Regions from separate parts of the Sorangium sp. So ce327 genome, predicted to be linked through region 2. Evidence: riboswitches for the same ligand, from Rfam matches in the RefSeq annotation. Region 2 holds a riboswitch; each other region holds the start of a gene.
The links. Region 2 has a riboswitch for cobalamin ahead of WME95_RS21870 (TonB-dependent receptor). Riboswitches for the same ligand answer to the same signal wherever they lie in the genome.
Positions count from the first base shown of each region.

Region 1: another riboswitch for cobalamin. It lies ahead of WME95_RS05105 (TonB-dependent receptor); the one in region 2 lies ahead of WME95_RS21870 (TonB-dependent receptor).
Region 3: another riboswitch for cobalamin. It lies ahead of WME95_RS01440 (energy-coupling factor ABC transporter permease); the one in region 2 lies ahead of WME95_RS21870 (TonB-dependent receptor).

Region 1 covers NZ_CP150330.1:1,382,877-1,388,585, reverse strand. The annotation lists gene WME95_RS05115 (hybrid sensor histidine kinase/response regulator) at 1-813, opposite strand, end outside; gene WME95_RS05110 (hypothetical protein) at 1,269-1,763, shown strand; gene WME95_RS05105 (TonB-dependent receptor) at 1,777-3,978, opposite strand; cobalamin riboswitch at 4,219-4,426, opposite strand; gene typA (translational GTPase TypA) at 4,577-5,709, shown strand, end outside.
Region 2 covers NZ_CP150330.1:5,819,076-5,824,784, forward strand. The annotation lists gene WME95_RS21860 (ribonucleotide-diphosphate reductase subunit beta) at 1-96, shown strand, start outside; gene WME95_RS21865 (hypothetical protein) at 131-1,363, opposite strand; gene WME95_RS21870 (TonB-dependent receptor) at 1,357-3,435, opposite strand; cobalamin riboswitch at 3,594-3,820, opposite strand; gene dhbC (isochorismate synthase DhbC) at 4,063-5,331, shown strand; gene WME95_RS21880 ((2,3-dihydroxybenzoyl)adenylate synthase) at 5,328-5,709, shown strand, end outside.
Region 3 covers NZ_CP150330.1:376,897-382,605, reverse strand. The annotation lists gene WME95_RS01445 (enoyl-CoA hydratase/isomerase family protein) at 183-1,010, shown strand; cobalamin riboswitch at 2,181-2,390, shown strand; gene WME95_RS01440 (energy-coupling factor ABC transporter permease) at 2,489-3,202, shown strand; gene WME95_RS01435 (hypothetical protein) at 3,199-3,540, shown strand; gene WME95_RS01430 (CbiQ family ECF transporter T component) at 3,530-4,279, shown strand; gene WME95_RS01425 (energy-coupling factor ABC transporter ATP-binding protein) at 4,276-5,097, shown strand; gene WME95_RS01420 (CbiX/SirB N-terminal domain-containing protein) at 5,073-5,709, shown strand, end outside.

The DNA.
Region 1 (5,709 bases), 4.4 Mb from region 2:
CACGAATTCCTCCATCTGGCGCGCGTTGGACTCCATCTGCTCCAGGCGCTTGCGCTCGCTCAGGTCGCGCGTGATCTTGGAGAAGCCGCGCAGCTCGCCGCTCGGGCCGTAGATGGCCGTGACGAGGACGCTCGCCCAGAACGACGACCCGTCCTTGCGCACGCGCCAGCCTTCGTCCTCGAAGCTGCCTTCGCGCCGCGCGGCGGCGAGCACCGTCTCTGGGCGGCCGCGCGCGATCGCCTCGGCCGGATAGAAGCGCGAGAAGTGCGTGCCGATCACCTCTTGCGCGGAGTATCCCTTGATCCGCTCGGCGCCGGCGTTCCACGTGGCCACCCTGCCGTCGGGGTCGAGCATGAAGATGGCGTAATCCTTCACGCCTTCGACCAGCGCGCGGAAGCGCTCCTCGCTCTGCCGCAGCGACTCTTCCTGGCGCTTGCGCTCGCTCAGGTCGCGCGTGATCTTGGAGAAGCCGCGCAGCTCGCCGTCGGGGCCGTGGAGGGCCGTGATGATGACGTTCGCCCAGAACATCGAGCCGTCCTTGCGCACGCGCCAGCCTTCGTCCTCGAAGCGGCCCACGCGCCGCGCTTCGGCGAGCTCTGTCTGTGGCCACTTCCGCTCGATCGCCTCGGCCGGATAGAAGCGCGAGAAGTGCGAGCCGATCACCTCTTGCGCGGAGTATCCTTTGATCTGCTCGGCGCCGGCGTTCCACGTGGTCACGCGCCCCTCGGTGTCCAGCATGAAGATGGCGTAGTCCTTCACCCCTTCGACCAGCATGCGGAATTGCAGATCGGCGCCGAGCCCCGTCGGATCCATGCGGCACAGCCTACAGCATGGGTACACGTTCGCCACGCCATGCTCTCCCTTCCTGTCCTGCTCTCCGCGTCCGCGAGCCGTCGTCGTGTCGGCCGGCAGCGGCGAGTGACGAGCACAGCAATGGCCCCATGAGCCCGCGTCGAGAGCGCCCGCCGGCGGCCGCGCAGGGCCACCGCCAGCCGCTGGAGCGGTTCGAGGGTATCAAGACGGACTCATCGATTGTGGAGCCATCGAACGTGTCCAGTGCGAGCCACCCGACCTCGAGGGCACCGGGGTTGTCTTGCCCATCAGCTCCGAGGGCGCGCGGCGCCGATCCGTTGCCGACGCCCGGTGGCCCACGCGCGAGTTGGCGTGCGCGCGTGTCGCGGGCGAAGAAACGCCGGTGTACCCTGGCCGGTGTACCCTGAGGCCCCCGCGAGCATCTCCGGTGCGCCCGCTCCAGAACGAGCACGATCATGCATCCTGAACCCTGGCACCTGGTCACCAGACAACCGGACTACATCCTGGCTTCCTGGCACCAGATCTTCTGTGTCATCTGGCGCCGCGAGACGACCGAGGACGGCGCGCGCCACCTGAGGGATGCGTGCGCGGACTTCGCGAAGAAGCACCCGCGCGGCATAGGGCTGCTCACCCTCGTCGAGAGCGAGGCGTCGTTGCCATCGGCGCCCGCGCGCAGGGCGATCGCGAGCTTCCTCGCGGAGGCGAGCGCAACCATCAGGTGCTCAGCGGTCGTCTTCGAGGGCTCGGGGTTCCAGGCGGCGATGGTTCGCAGCGTCGTGACAGGGCTCACGCTCATTGCCCGCCAGCGTTATCCGCACAGGGTATGTGACATCGGGGAAGCCTGGCAGATGTTCGCGGAGCTCCTGCCCGCGGTGACGGGCGCCGCCGTGAGCGAAGCCGCGTTCCGGGCATCGCTCGACGCGCTGCGCGAGGACCTCCGCCGGACATGAGCCGGCGCGGCGTCTACTCCCAGTAAAGCGTCGCCCGCCCGATCGCGGTGAACGGCCACCCCGGCGAGTAGTGGATCCCGGTGACCGGGGCCGGCTCGTACTGCAGCCGCGACGCGCTCGCGAACTGGACCTCGCGCCACGTCGTGTCGAAGAGGTTCTGGATGTCCACGGCCACCTCGACGTTCTTCCACCGCAGCCCGGCGTTGGCGTCGACGACCGTGAACCCCTCGGCGGTGAGCGACTCGTCCTCGGTCGCGGGCCGAGCGCCGATCGCCTTGACCCGCAGCGCGGCGAACGGCGTGAACGCGCCGAACGTCGGGCGGACGCCGACGCCCGCGGTCAGCGTCCGGGTCGGCGCGAGGGCGACCGCGCTCGCGTTGCCGGCGTTCTCGCGGAAGCGCGCGCGGGTGAAGGTCGCGTCCACGTCCGCGAAGAGCCAGCTCCGGAGCCGGTAGCGCCCGCCGATCTCGATCCCGTAGCGCCGCGTCTGCCCCGACGCCTCGGTCGCGCCCGCGTCGCCGCTCCAGACCAGCTCCGAGTCCAGGTCGAGCAGGAACGCAGCCCCGTTCAGCGACAGCCCGCGCAGGGGCGCGACCCGCAGGCCGACCTCGTAGCCCGTCGCGGGCGTGATCAGCGTCGCCGCCCCCTCCCCCAGCACCGCGCCCTGCGCGTCGTTCGAGTGGAAGCCCCGTCCGAAGTGGGCGAAGAGATCGACCCCCTCGACGGGCGACACGATCGCCGTGAGCTTCGGGAGCAGCTGCATCTGTCCCCGGGCGCCGCTCGACCTGTTCCCCGCCGCCTCGAGGTCCTCGCCCGGGTCGTCCACGTTGACGTCGATCCACTGCGCGCGCGCCCCGAGCACGACGCGGAGCCAGCGCCGGAGCCGGGCGTCCTGCTCGACGTAGACGCCGATCTGGCTCTCATCGACGTGGGTCCTGCTCTTCTCCTCGATCCGCTCGCGCGCCTCGTCGTGGTGGAGGGACTTGTCGATCGCGTCCGCGCGGATCTGCGCCCCCAGCGAGGTCGTGAACCTCGCCCCGCCGATCTCGTATTGCCTGCGGAACCGGAGATCGGCGCCGCCGACGGCGCGGTCGTCGTTCTGCTCGATCTGGTCGCCGTGGACGGGGTCCTCGCTGAAGAACGTGAAGTTCGAGTACAGCGTGAAGCGGTACCGGACGAGGTAGGCCAGCGCGCTCAGATCGGCGTCCCGCCACGCCGTCGAGTACGCGACGGACGCCATGTGCCGCTCGGTCGCGCCGCCCTCGGTCGGATCCACGGCGCCGAAATGGTCGATGCACGGCTGTCCGAACGCCGAGGGGGGCGGGTTCAACCCGCCCTGCTCGCCCTCGCCGCACACGGCGCGCGCGGGGATCTGGCCGGAGCCGTGCCAGGTCGATCCATAGGACATCCAGGTCATCTGGACCTTCCCGGTGTTGCCCAGATCGTGCGTGGCCCGCAGGACCACGTTGAAGCGCTTGAGCCGCTCCGGGCTCAGGAACGGCCCGTCGTTCCGGTAGATCTCCGCCGCGGCCACCGCGCGCCACGTGTCGCCGAGATCCGGCGAGGCGATGACGAGGCCGCGCTGGATGCCGTACTGCCCCAGGCTGACCTGCGCGTAGCTCTCCTCGAGCTTCTCGGCGAAGCGCAGGTTGACGGCGCCCGCCGTACCGAAGTCGCCGATGCTCGCGTAATAAGGCCCCTTGTAGCCGTCGAGCCCTGTCACGAGCTCCGGGATCATGAAGTAGAGATCGGTGAAGCCGTGCCCGTGGCCGTGGCTGACCATGTTGACGGGCACGCCGTCGACGAAGAAGGCGACGTCGGTCCCATGATCCGCGTCGAATCCGCGGAGGAAGTACTGGTTCGCCTTGCCCCCGCCCGCGTGCTGCACGGCGAAGAGCCCGGGGACCGACTCGAGGAGGTCGCCCGGCCGGAGCCTCGGCCTGAGCTCGAGCTCCCGGTGTCCGACGGAGACGCGCGACGCGGCCTCGCTGCCCGGCTTCTCCGCCTGGATCGTCACCTCGATCGCGGCGTCGACCGCGGGTGCGGCCTCGCCGGTGGGCGCTGCGGCGGCGGCCTCCGGCGGGGCAGCGGGCGCATCGGGGGTGTCGCCCTCGGCGCGCGCTGGCCGCGCGGCGGCCAGCACCATGGATAACGCGGCGAGCAGATGAAATGGATGGCGGTGCCCGTGGCTCGTCGTGACCGTCTCGCGCAGCATTCGTGTCCTCCTTCGCCGCAATCGCGCGGAGCGGCGTCGGGCCGCTCGCGTCGAGCTCCGCGAGGACGAAATGGCTGGCCATCGCACGGTGCGCTGGACCGACCTCTCGCCCCCGCGGGCGACCGGAAGGCGACGCGGGGGCGGTTCGGTATCCGGGACGTGCGCAGAGAGGTGGAGCTGCACCGGCTCGGACCTCACCGCCTCCCTCGAGGCTCCCAGGTCGAACCGGCGCCGGATGTCTCCCGCCGCCGGGCGCTGGCAGGTCTTCGGGCTCGCGAGCGCTCCGGTCTGACCGGCTCCCTACTGTCCACCGCTTCCCAGCCCTCGGCGGGCCAGTGCATGGGGTGGAGGTCGTTCTCGCTTACCGCTGCGGGGCAGCCCCGGAATTTCACCGGGTTCCCTCTTCGGCCCAGGCGAACGCCCGGGCACCAGCACGGCGCGCACCCTAGGACCGCGCGCCTTCGGCTGTCAATCGCTACCGCTCGGCTCGCCCGCTCGACGCGCGCCGCTCTCGCGCCATGCGCGCGCCTCGCGCTCTCCATCCGAGCGCCTCGACGCGCGCCTGCCGTGCAGGCCGAACGTTCGGGCTCTAGCGAGGATGGGCTCGCTCCTCCGTGGGTCGCGTGCTACACGGCCGCCGCCGTATATGCCCCGTAACGATCTCCGCAACATCGCCATCGTCGCCCACGTCGACCACGGGAAGACGACCCTCGTCGATCACATGCTCCGCCAGTCGGGCGCCTTCCGAGAGAACGAGGTCGTGGCCGAGCGGGTCATGGACTCGAACGACCTCGAGCGGGAGCGCGGCATCACCATCCTCGCGAAGAACACGAGCATCCGGTACCGCGGGGTCAAGATCAACATCGTCGACACGCCCGGCCACTCCGACTTCGGCGGCGAGGTCGAGCGCACGCTCATGATGGCCGACGGGGCGCTCCTCCTCGTCGACGCCGCCGAGGGCCCGCTGCCGCAGACGCGCTTCGTGCTCTCGAAGTGCCTCCAGCGCGGCTTCCCGGTCATCGTGGTCATCAACAAGATCGACCGGAGCGACGCGCGCGCCCACGAGGTGCTCTCCGAGGTGTTCGACCTCTTCTGCGACCTCGAGGCGAGCGACGCGCAGATGGACTTCTCGACGCTCTACGCGATCGCGAAGTTCGGCCAGGCGAAGCGCGAGCTCGAGCACGAGGCGAAGGACCTCGATCCGCTCTTCGAGACCATCCTCGAGCGGGTCCCCGGCCCCTCCGGTGACCCCGACGGTCCGCTCCAGGTCATCGTCTGCAACACGACCCACGACGACTACGTGGGCCGGCTCGCGGTCGGCCGCGTGGTCCGCGGCACCGCCCGGTCCGGCGCCGACGTCGCGCTCCTCGGCGAGGGCGGCCAGTCGCGCGGCTACGTGAAGATGCTCTACGCCTACGAGGGGCTGAAGCGCGTCGCGGTCGAGAGCGCCGTCGCGGGCGAGGTGATCGCGATCGCCGGGCTCGACGCGGTCACGATCGGCGACACGATCACGGATCCGGCGCACCCCGAGGCGCTGCCGCGGATCGTCGTCGAGGAGCCGACGATCAAGATGAAGATCGGCGTCAACACGTCGACGTTCGCCGGCAAGAGCAAGCAGTCGAAGTTCCTGACGAGCCGTCACCTGAAGGAGCGGCTCGAGCGCGAGGCGATGAAGAACCTCGCGATCCGGGTGGAGCCGACCGAGGTGCCCGACACGTTCGTGGTGCTCGG
Region 2 (5,709 bases):
CAAGACGTCCAGGAGGTCACGAACTTCTTCGAGCGCCGCGTCTCCGCGTACCAGGTCGGCGTCTCCGGGGAGGTCGTCCTCGACGCCGCGTTCTGACGCCGATCGACCGACGTACCGCCCGCAGGGCCGATCAGAGCCCGCCGATCCCTCGCGGCGGGAGCCCGATCTCGGTGTCGACGGTCGCGTCCTCCAGCGGCTCGAGCGCGCCGCTCGCCGCCACCTTCCAGCGCCGGAGCTTGCTCCGCTCCGCGTCGCTCAGCAGGCAGACATCGCCGCAGCCGGGCGAGCAGTGGACGCCGCCGAAGGCGTAGGACTGGGTCGCCTGGGCGAGCGTCGTGACCTCGCCCGTGGTGATGCTCACGGAGAAGGCGCGGTCCCCGGCGGACGCGCTGCCCGCGTAGGCCGTCCCGAGGAGCACGTCCTCGGAGGCGAACGCGAGCGTGGGCTGGACCGCTGCGCCGAGCGCCCTGGCCACGCCGAGCCGCTTGATCTCCTCCGGGGGCGAGGTGCGAGCGTCGTAGATCACGACGTCGCTCGTCGCCGGATCGTACTCCATCGCCTCGGCGTCGAAGCGGCTCGAGCAAGCGACCGCCAGCCGCTCTCCCGAGGGCGACACGGCGAGACGCCCGCAGCCGTAGAGCCCCTGCACGTCGACCGTCCATGTGACAGCGGCCTCCGCCGGCGAGACGCCAACGAAGCGCCCTTCACCCACGGTCGAGAGGTCCGCGGCGAGCCGGCCGAGGGCCACGACAACGTCGTCACCGACGCGCGCCATCCCCGACGGGCGCGGCAGGAGCCCCTCTTCCTCCTCCGGCAGGGCGATGCGCCCGACGATGGAGTACTCCTTCGTGTCGACGATCAGGAGATCGCCGCCCTCGTCGAACGGCTCCACGCCCGGGCTCGGGTTGCTCCCGTAGCGCGACACGAGCGCGCGGTCCGCCCCCACCTCGATGTAGTCCTGAGGGTTCGACTCGAACCCCTGCCCGACCGGGAGCTGCGCGAGGACCGCGGCGGTCTCGAGATCCATCCAGGTGATCACGTTCGTGCCGAACCGATCGAGCAGGACCACGCGGCCGGACGGCGGCGCCGCCCTCGGGACGTCGACGTCGCCGGACAGCGCGAGGCTGAGCCCCGGCTTCGCCGCGCCGCTCGACACGAAGGAGGGCGACAGGGTGGTCCCGTCGAGCTCCGACACAGCGATGTTCGTCGACTGGTAGTCGCTCGTCACGATGACCACGCCGCCCTCACACGCGTCGCCGTCGCCGCCGCCGTGGACGCCGCCCGTCGACGGCGGCGGCGAATCCACGTTGCACCCGAGGATCGGAATCGAGATCGCGAACGCAAACAGACTGATCTTCACCATGTTGACTCCAGTGTGAAAAACACGCTCCGCCCCGGGAGCGGAAACCCGACGACATCCGTGCGCCGCGCGTCCAGGAGGTCCGCGACGCGACCTCTCACCGCGAGGTGCCCGCCGAGCCACCTCGCCTCCGCGTCGAGGTCGAGGGTCGCTTGCTCCGCGATCACGCCGAGCCCGGCGGGATCGGCGTACCGGCTCGACTGGTACACGGCCCGGATCTCGCCCGACGCGCCCGAGAACACGGCGCCGCCCGGGCGCTTCCACTCGGCGTGCAGGCGCGGCGCGACGACGAGGCGCGAGCGGAACGGGAGGAGGTCGTTCCTGGTCGTCCGCCCCGGCGTCGTGTCCCGCGGATCGAGCAGCGTCGCCGCGATCTCGGCGCGGAGGAACGGGGTCACCTCGACCCCGGCCAGCAGCTCCGCGCCCACGACGCGGGCGCGGCCGACGTTGTACGGGCTCACGTAGCCCTGACCGGACTTCTCGTACGCGACGAGCCCGGAGACCGCGCTCCCGAACGCGAACACGTCGAGGAAGGCGCCGCGCAGCACGGCGCCGCGCCCCGTCTGCGCCCGGATCCCGGCCTCGATCGTGGCGCCCGACTCCGGCTCGAGCGCCGCGTTGCCGTGGACGACGCCGGAGACGCCGTACACCTCGCCGAGCGTCGGGACGCGGACGTAGCGGCCCACGGTCGCGAGGAGCCGGAGCCTGTCGCTCCCCGCCTCCACGCCGACCCGCCCGGTCGGGACGAGCACGTCGCAAGGGCGCTCCCGGTCCGCGCCGGTGGCGTGGCACTCCCCGCTCGCGAGGGCGTGCAGCGCGAGCCCCTCGCCGAGGCGCGCCTCCGCGGTGACGGCGCCGCGCGCGAACGAGCGCCGCGACCGCGCGAGCGGGACGTCGTCCGGCGCGCGTGAGATGCCCTCGCGCGCGACCGAGAGCACGGGCCGCACCCGGAGCCGGTCGGCGAAGGAGAGCGTTGCCCCGAGCGTCTGCTCCAGGCGGCGGCCGGCGAGGCGGAGCTCAGGCGTCTGCAGCGCGAGCTCGAAGAGGGGGTCGTGGACCTCCGACCGCGCCTCGATGAACGAGGTGCGCGCCTCGAGCGTGTGCTGCGCCTCTCCGCCGAACGGCACCCGCGCCGCGACGGACGTCAGCGCGCGCCGCGACTCCCCCCGCGCCTCGCGGGACGGCAGGAGCGCGAGCCTCGGCACGCCCTGCTCGCGGCCTGTGCCGTTCGCGATCACGTCGACGATCGCGCCGCCGCCGAGCTCGACGCGCGCGAGCGCCCACGCGTCGATCGTGCGCACGTCGGCGTTCTGCCGGCGCTCCACGGTGTCGTCGCTCTCGTCGAAGAGCGTCCCGCCATCGTTGACGAACGTGTAGCGGTTCTCCGCGGCCTCGGCGCTCACCCCGACGATCGCGCTCACCGGGCCCGCGCTGGCGCCGGCGAACGCCCACCCGCGCCGCGCGCCGAGCGAGCCCGCCATGGCGCCCACGCCGGCCGTCGTCCGGGAAGGCCGCCGCGGCTCGAAGAAGATCGCGCCGCCGGGGCCGAGGCGGTCGGCCTCGATGGGCGCGTGGCCGCGGTAGATCTCGATGCGCTCGATGAGCCAGAGGGGCACGAGGGAGAGGTCCGCCGTCCCCACGACGTCGTCGTTCAGGCGGACGCCGGCGAGGTACACCGGCGTCTGCGTGGCGGTCGCCCCCCGGAGGGCCGCTGTCGCCGGCCCGCCGAAGCCGCCCGACTCGATGATGAGGACGCCCGGCTGCGTGCGGAGCACGTCCGCCGCCCCGAGCCCCGCGCCGGTGAGGCGCTCGCGGCCCAGCACCGATCCCGCGACGGACCTGTCCTTGGGCGGCGCGGGCGCGCGCAGGCGATCCCCCTCGACGCGCACCTCCAGCGGGTCTGCACCCGGCGGAGCGGCAGCGGGATCACCCCCCTGCTCGGTCTCCGGCCTGCGCGGATCGTCGGCGCGGGCGGCAGGCGAGGCTGCCACGGCGCTGCAGGCGGCGAGCGAGAGCCAGCACGCCGCGCCGGCGCTCTGGCGCCGACGCGACCGACGATCAGAGGAATCAACCATTCACGCGCCGCCTGCCCGCGTCGACCCAGCGCTGCTCCGGGTGAGCTGAGAGCCGAAGCGAGGGGGCTGGTGACGGGCCACGGCACCGCGCGCGAGCGAGGTGGTCGAGAGCCTGGACGCCTTCCCCTCGAAGGCTCAGGTCAGCGCGCGCCAGAGCACCGGCGCGCGCACCTTCGGCAGGTCTTCGGACTCACGGGCGCTGCGGCCGTCGCCGGTCGCTCTCCTACACATCACCGCTTCCCGGGCTGCTCTGGTGCATGCCCAGTGCTTCTTGGTGATGGTCGTTCCCGTTCACCGCTGCGGGGGCAGTCCCGGATTCTCACCGGGTTCCCTTTTCAGCTCGCCAGGGGATGGCCGGACGAGCACCGATGGCGGGGCGACTCGTCGCACCCGCCACGCAGGATGTCAACGCTGAAGCGAAGGCCCGGAGCGCCCCGTCCGCGAGCCCACCGGCGACGCACACCCGAGACAGAATCGGGAGTCCCTTGACAGTCTTGCACGCGCGTGCCATGAGTTACTTGAAACTGATTTTCTTTATCAGTTGTTAGAGACGAGCGGCCCGAGACCTGACGTCCAGCGCCCGATGACCTGAGCCCACGTGGCTCTCGACGCCCATCGGAGCTGAATGTGACGAGTTCCATCTCGATACCGGCCTCTGTCGGGCTGCCCGCGGTGAACGCAGGGCAGCTGTTGAAGCAATACACCCCTGAGTCGGCGTTCTTCTTCGCGTCGCCGACACGCACGCTCCTCGCGCAGGGCGTACACGACATGATCCTCGAGCCGAACGGCGCGGATCAGGGCGATCGCCTCGCGGACCGCGTCACGAGGGTGCTCGCGTCGGCGTCGAGGGCCGGCGCCGGCCAGGGCTTCCCCATGGTGGTCGGCGCGGTGCCGTTCAACAGCACGTCGCCGGCGCACCTCATCGTGCCGAGGGCGATCCAGAGCGCGGGCCCGCTCAACCCCACGTCGGAATCGCCGCGGTCGCACCTGCCGATCACCATCCAGGAGCTGCGCCAGGTCCCCGAGCCCCGCGACTACGTGCGCGGCGTCGAGACGGCGGTGGGCCTGATGCGGTCCGAGGCGCTGAGCAAGGTGGTCCTCTCCAGGATGCTGGAGATGGTCCTGCGAGAGCCGGTCGATCTCCGCCTCGTCCTCCAGCGCCTCTCGCAGCAGAACCGGAACGGCTACACCTTCGCCGCCAACCTCTCGGATCCCACGGCGGGGCTCTCCAGCTCCGAGCGCGGCGTCTCGACCTCGCGCGCGCGGACGCTCATCGGCGCGAGCCCGGAGCTGCTCCTGTCCCGCTCCGGGCTCCGGGTGATCGCCAATCCGCTCGCCGGCTCCGCGGTCCGCAGCCCCGACCCCGACGAGGACCGCCGGCGGGCGATCGCCCTGCTCGCGTCCGAGAAGGACCGGCACGAGCACGCGATCGTCGTCGACGCCGTCGCCGCCGCGCTCCGGCCGTTCTGCCGGCGCCTGAGCGTCCCCGACGAGCCCTCGCTCACGCAGACCCCGACGCTGTGGCACCTGTCGAGCCGGCTCACCGGGGAGCTGCGCGATCTCTCGATCTCCTCGATGAAGCTGGCCACCGCGCTGCACCCGACCCCCGCCGTGTGCGGATACCCCACGGACCGCGCCCGCGAGGCCATCGGGGCGATCGAGCGGTTCGATCGCGGGTTCTTCACGGGGCTCGTGGGCTGGTCCGACGCGAGCGGCGACGGCGAGTGGGCGGTCGTCATCCGCTGCGCCGACGTCGCCGGCCGGGCGCTCCGCCTCTATGCCGGGGCCGGCATCGTCATCGGCTCGAACGGCGAGCACGAGCTCGCCGAGACCACCGCCAAGCTCGGGACCATGCTGAACGCGCTCGGCCTCAACCAGGCGCCGGAGAGGGCATGATCGCTCCGGAGGAGAGCCGGCAGGCGCCCGCGGAGGCGCGACCGCAGGCGCTCGACGGCTGGACTCCGTGGCCGGCCGAGATGGCCGATCTCTACAGGCGCGCCGGCTACTGGCGCGGCGAGACCTTCGGGCACCTGCTCCGCGAGCGGGCCGCGCGGCACCCGGATCGGATCGCGCTCGTCAGCGGCGATCGCCGGCTGAGCTACGGGGAGCTCGATCGGCGCGCCGATCGCCTCGCCGGGGGCCTGCTGCACCTCGGGCTCCGGCCGGGGGATCGCGTCGTCGTCCAGCTCCCGAACATCGCGGAGTTCTTCGAGGTGTGCTTCGCGCTGTTCCGGCTCGGGGCGCTCCCCGTGCTGGCCCTGCCCGCGCACCGGC
Region 3 (5,709 bases), 5.4 Mb from region 2:
GAGTTCGGATCATCGAGCGACGGGCCATGTCCCGGAACAGGTGCGAGACTCCTCCGGAAATCGCTCGCTCGTCGGCTCGTCCACGGGCTCAGCATAGCAGGCCCGTGAGGACACGGAATGACGCCCTCCCCGGCCCGCGGCAGACGCTTCCCCCCGGCGCGGGGCGCTGCTAACCACGCTCCATGACCGCTCAAGAACAGCAGCCGGGGGCCCCTGCTCGCGGTACGCTCCAGTTCGTCGCCGTCGAGCGCGCGGATCACGTCGCCATCGTGACCATCCAGCGGCCCGACAAACTCAACGCCCTGAACCCCGCCGTCCTCGGCGAGCTCACCACGGCCTTCCGCGACCTCCTCGCGCCCGCCGACGGCAACGAGGTCCGCGCGGCGGTGCTGACCGGCGCCGGCAAGGCGTTCGTCGCCGGCGCCGACATCGCGGAGATGGCGGCCATGAACAGCATCGCCGCGAAACGGTTCGCCGACGCAGGCCACCGGCTCGCCGAGCTCATCGAGACTGCCCCCTTCCCCGTGATCGCCGCCGTCAACGGCTTCGCGCTGGGCGGCGGCTGCGAGCTCGCCCTCGCATGCGACTTCATCTACGCCGCCGAAGGCGCCAAGCTCGGCCAGCCCGAGGTGAACCTGGGCGTCATCCCGGGGTTCGGCGGGACCCAGCGGCTGCTGCGACGGGTCGGGCCAGGACGCGCGCGCGAGCTCGTCTATTCAGGAGACATGATCACCGCCCAGCAGGCGCTGTCGATCGGGCTCGTCAACGCCGTCTTCCCGGCGACCGAGCTCCTCGCGCGCGCCCGCGAGACCGCCCTCAAGATCGCCTCACGCGGGCCGCTCGCCGTCGCCGCCGCCAAACGCGTCCTCCTGCGCGGCGAGAGCCTCGACCTCGCCGCCGCCAACGAGCTGGAAGCCCAGGCATTCGCCGCGCTCTTCGGCAGCGAAGATCAACAGCTCGGAATGAAAGCGTTCCTGGCGAAATCGCAGGCCACATTCACGGGCAAGTGAAGGCTCGGGAGGCGCGAACCGCGCGCTCGACGGCAAAAAAAATACCGCGCATCACGCTGGAGGGGGGCCCAGAATGACCGCGGCAGGGACACCGCGCCGGAGTCTTGAACGTCCGCCACGGTGCGAAGAAAAAAGACCGCATGCGCTCCGGGCTGGGGGGTCCGCGCCGGTGCGCATGCGGTAGTCAGATTGTGGCATCCGCAAGCGCGTTGTCGATAACAAAGTGCAATGACTGCACGCCGAGCGAGCAGAGCGCTCCAGACACGAAGGCGGCCAGGCGGGCGCGCAACCCACACACACAAGCGCAGCGGGAATTCACGTTCGAGCCGGGCATACCCCTCCACCGGAGACAGCGCACAGCGCAGCGTTCGCCGTGCATTCCGAGACGAGCGAACACGAAATCCCTCATCTCTTCAATAAGAGATGCCACGAGGCAGCAGGCCGTACACCGGACGCCTGCTCCCGAGTAAAGAGCCCGGACGAACAAAGCACACTGCGGAAAGAACGCGCCGGCGCCTTGTATTCAAGCGCACGAGAGACCCCGCTCAGGCGCAGCCCGCGACAGGCGCTGCACCCGCACGGCGACAAAGTAAACAGGTTTTATCTAAGGGGGACATAATTCAAGACGTGTGCTCGACGACTCTTCGCGTGATGCGTCTGGGTCAATTTCTCGGCCTCGGCCATCGCATCACAGGGCCTCGATCGCTCGTCGGCGCGCCCATGTCTGCTCGATGGGGGCACCGACGGGCGCGCGGCGCGCCTCGGCAGTGATGGCTTCGTGCGCCCCGGCAGTGCCCGCGAGGGCGAGGCGTCCACCAGCGGCAGGCATCACCGCCGCACCAACGCCGCGGACGAGGGCGCGTGGCGGGCCGGAGCGCGCAAGGCGGAAGCTCGACCCCGGTCGACGCACCCGGGTTCGCCCGGTCCGCGCGCCCGGGGTCCGCACCCCGGTACGCGCCCGGCTCGCGTGATCGCGCCGCCTGGATACGTGGGCCGACGCGCGGGGCACCGCGCGCGAGGCGGAGCTGGCCCGCGCTCGACGGGGAGCTCGTCCGACACGCCATGCCAGATGCAGCGCCCGCTGAGCGCCTCCTCCGCGAAGCGCCTCCTCCGCGATCGGGGCGCGACGTCCTTGACGCCGGGCACGAAACGGGATTACCGAGCACCGGCCTGACAATCCATTCCTCGGGTGCCCTCCGGGGCATAACAGGGAAGCCGGTGCAAAACCGGCGCGGTCCCGCCACCGTGAGTGGGGAGCTGCCTCCGAAGACCACTGGGCCTCATTTAGGAAGAGGCCTGGGAAGGTGGACGCAGCGCTGGGAGCTCGATCAGCTCCCTGAACCCATGAGCCGGGAGACCTACCCGAGCCTCCCACGAGGTGCAGCTTGCGCACGTCTTCGTGGCGTTCGGGTGCGGACTTCACCCGGAGCGCCGAAATCGGTCTTCACGGCCGCGCATTGTCGATCGCCGCCGTGTCCCTGGGGACGCTCCTCGCGCCCCGGCCCGCGGCCGCGATGCACCTCGCGGAAGGCGTCCTGCCGCTCGGCTGGTGCGCCTTCTGGAACGCGCTCGCCCTGCCCTTCGTCGCGATCGCCCTCCACCTTCTCCGGCGCCGCACCGAGCAGGACGCCTTCTACAAGCCGTTCGTCGGCCTCATCGCGGCCGCCGTCTTCGCGATCTCGTGCATGCCCGTGCCGGTGCCGACCGCCGGGACCTGCTCCCACCCGTGCGGCACAGGGCTCGCGGCGGTGCTCATCGGCCCCTGGATGACCGTCCTCGTCACCGTGGTGGCGCTCCTTATCCAGGCCCTCTTCCTCGCGCACGGCGGCCTCACCACGCTCGGCGCCGACGTCGCGTCGATGGGCATCGCGGGCGCCTTCACCGGATATTTCGCCTTCCACCTCGCGCGGCGCTGCGGCGCGAACCTCTGGGTCGCGGGGTTCCTGGCGGGCGTGACGTCGGACTGGGCAACCTACGCCACCACGGCGCTCGCGCTCGCGCTCGGGCTCTCGGGCGAGGGGTCGGTGACGTCCATGTTCACGGGCGTCGCCCTGGCCTTCGTCCCCACCCAGCTGCCGCTCGGCTTGCTCGAGGGCGTCATGACCGCGGGGGCGCTCGCCTTCCTGCGCGCCCGGCGGCCCGACATCCTGGACCGGCTCCAGGTCGTCCGGCTCGCCCCGGGGGCGTCGTGACGCGGCGGCTCGGACAGCGCCCGCTGCCAGCGCCGCTCGCGCGGCGCGCGTGCGCGGCAGCGCTCCGGCTCGCCGCTTCCCTCTGGCTCGCCGCCTGCGGCAATGCGTCCTGGGACGGCGTCGACGAGGCCGTGGTGCGCCGCGTCGCCGAGGACGCAGGGCGCCACGACACGGGGCCGCTGTTCGCGGGCCTCGAGGGCGACCTCCTGCTCTTCGCGTTCCTCTGGGCCGGGCTCCTCGCCGGCTTCGCCCTCGGCTATTTCTCGCGCGTGCTCTTCGTCGAGCGCGCGGGCGCGCCCGCGGTCAAGGCCGGCGGCCAAGGCCTCCGTGCGGACTGACCCGCCCCCGCGGCTCCGCGACGTGGACGCCCGGCTCCGCCTCGGGGCCGCCGTGGCGGCGTGCTGCGTCGCCGCGGGCGCGCGCTCGCCCGTCACGCCGGCCGCGCTGCTCCTCCTCGCGTGCGCGGCCCTCCGCCTCCAGGGCACGCCGGCGCGCGCCGTCCTCCGCGCCGCCGCGCCCGCCGCGTGGATCGGAGCGGTCGCGGCGGCGCTCGCGCTCGCGCTCACGCCGGGAGCGCCGCTCCTCCCCGGCGCGCCGTTCCCCGTCGACGCGATCACGGCCGAGGGGGCCCGCCGCGCCGCGGCCATCGGCGCGCGCGTCCTCGCGGCGGCCGCCGTGCTCCGGTGGCTCGCCGGCGCCGCAGCGCCCGCCGAGATCGAGGCGGCGCTCGCCGGGCTCGGCGTCCCCGCGGCCCTCGTCGAGCTGCTCGCGCTGACCCGACGCTTCGCCGGCGTGCTCCAGCGCGCGGCCGACAGCGCGTGGAGCGCCGCCGCGCTCCGCGGCGGGTTCACCCGCCCCGGGGCCGCCGCGCGCTCGGCCGGCGCCGTCGCGGGCGTCGTGGCGCTCCGGACGCTCGAGCGCTCCGAGAGCGCCGCGCTCGCGATGCAGCTCCGCGGCTACCAGGGGAAGCTCCCCGTCGCCGACCGAAGGACGAGCGCGCCCGCCGCGAACGTCGCGTTCGCCGCCGCCGCCCTCGCGGCCCTCGGGCTCAGCGTCGCCGCGGGAGAGGCCGGATGATCGCGCTGCGCGCCCCCCGGCTCGGCTACCGGCGCGGCGAGCCCGTGCTGCGCGACGTGCGCCTCGACGTCGGCGAGGGCGAGTCCGTGGCGGTGCTCGGCGGCAACGGCGCCGGCAAGACAGCGCTGCTCCGGACGCTCGTCGGGCTGCTCCCGGCGCCCGGCGGCGACGTCGAGATCGCGGGCCGCCGCGTGGGCTCGCCCTCGGACGCCGTCGCCGCGGGCGCCGCGCTCGTGCTCCAGGACCCGGACGACCAGCTGCTCGGCGCGACGCTCCTCGACGACGTCCTGTTCGGCCCGCGAAACCTCGGCCTGCCCGCGCCCGAGGCGCGCCGCCGCGCCGAGGCGGCGCTCGCCGCCGTGCAGATCGCCCACCTCGCCGACCGGGCCATCGAGGCGCTGAGCTTCGGCGAGCGCAAGCGCGCGTGCATCGCCGGGATGCTGGCGATGCGGCCGCGGGTGCTGCTGCTCGACGAGCCGACCGCGGGGCTCGACCCGGAAGGCGAGCTCGCCCTGTGCCAGACGCTGCGCGCGCTCTCCGAGCAGCAGGGGACCACGCTGGTCACCGCGACCCACGCGGTGGATCTCGTGCCGCTCTTCGCCTCGCGCGCTGTCTTGCTGGGCGACGGCCAGGTCCTCGCGGACGGGCCGCCGCGGGAGGTGTTCGCGCGGGGGGAGCTCCTCGCGCGGGCGCGGATGCGGCGGCCGTGGGTCGCCGAGCTCTGGACCCGGATGAGCCCTCTGCCGCCGCGGGGCGGCGCGGGCCTCCCGCTCACCCTGGAGGAGGCGCTCGCGTGCATGACGACGGTCTCCTGCTGATCGGCCACGGCAGCCGCGACGCCGCGTCGAACGCCGAGTTCGAGGCGATCGTGGCCGATTACGCCGCGGCGCGGCCCGAGATCGCCGTGCAGCACGGCTACATCGAGCTCGCGACGCCTCACCTCGCCGACGCGCTCGCGGCGCTCGCGGCGCGGGCGTCCCGCGTGGCGGTCGTGCCGCTCTTCCTGTTCGCGGCGGGGCACGTGAAGAACGACATCCCGCTCGCGCTCGAGCGGGCGCGGGCCGCGCACCCGGGGGTGCGCTTCTCGGCGGCGCGGCCGCTCGGCGTGCACCCGGCGCTCGCCGAGCTCGCGTTCGAGCGCGCCGCGACCGCGCTGCCGGCCGACCCGGCGGCGCGGGCCCGGTCGGCGCTCGTCGTCGTGGGGCGCGGGTCGAGCGACCCCGACGCGAACGGCGATTTCTGCAAGACGGCGCGCCTCATCGGCGAAGGCCGCGGGCTCCAGCTCGTCGAGCCGACCTTCATCGGCGTCACCCGGCCCTCGGTCGAAGAGACGCTGGAGCGGGTCGCGCGGCACCGGCCGGAGCGCGTCGTGGTGGTCCCCTACTTCCTCTTCGCCGGGCGGCTCATGACGAAGCTCGCCGAGCAGGTCG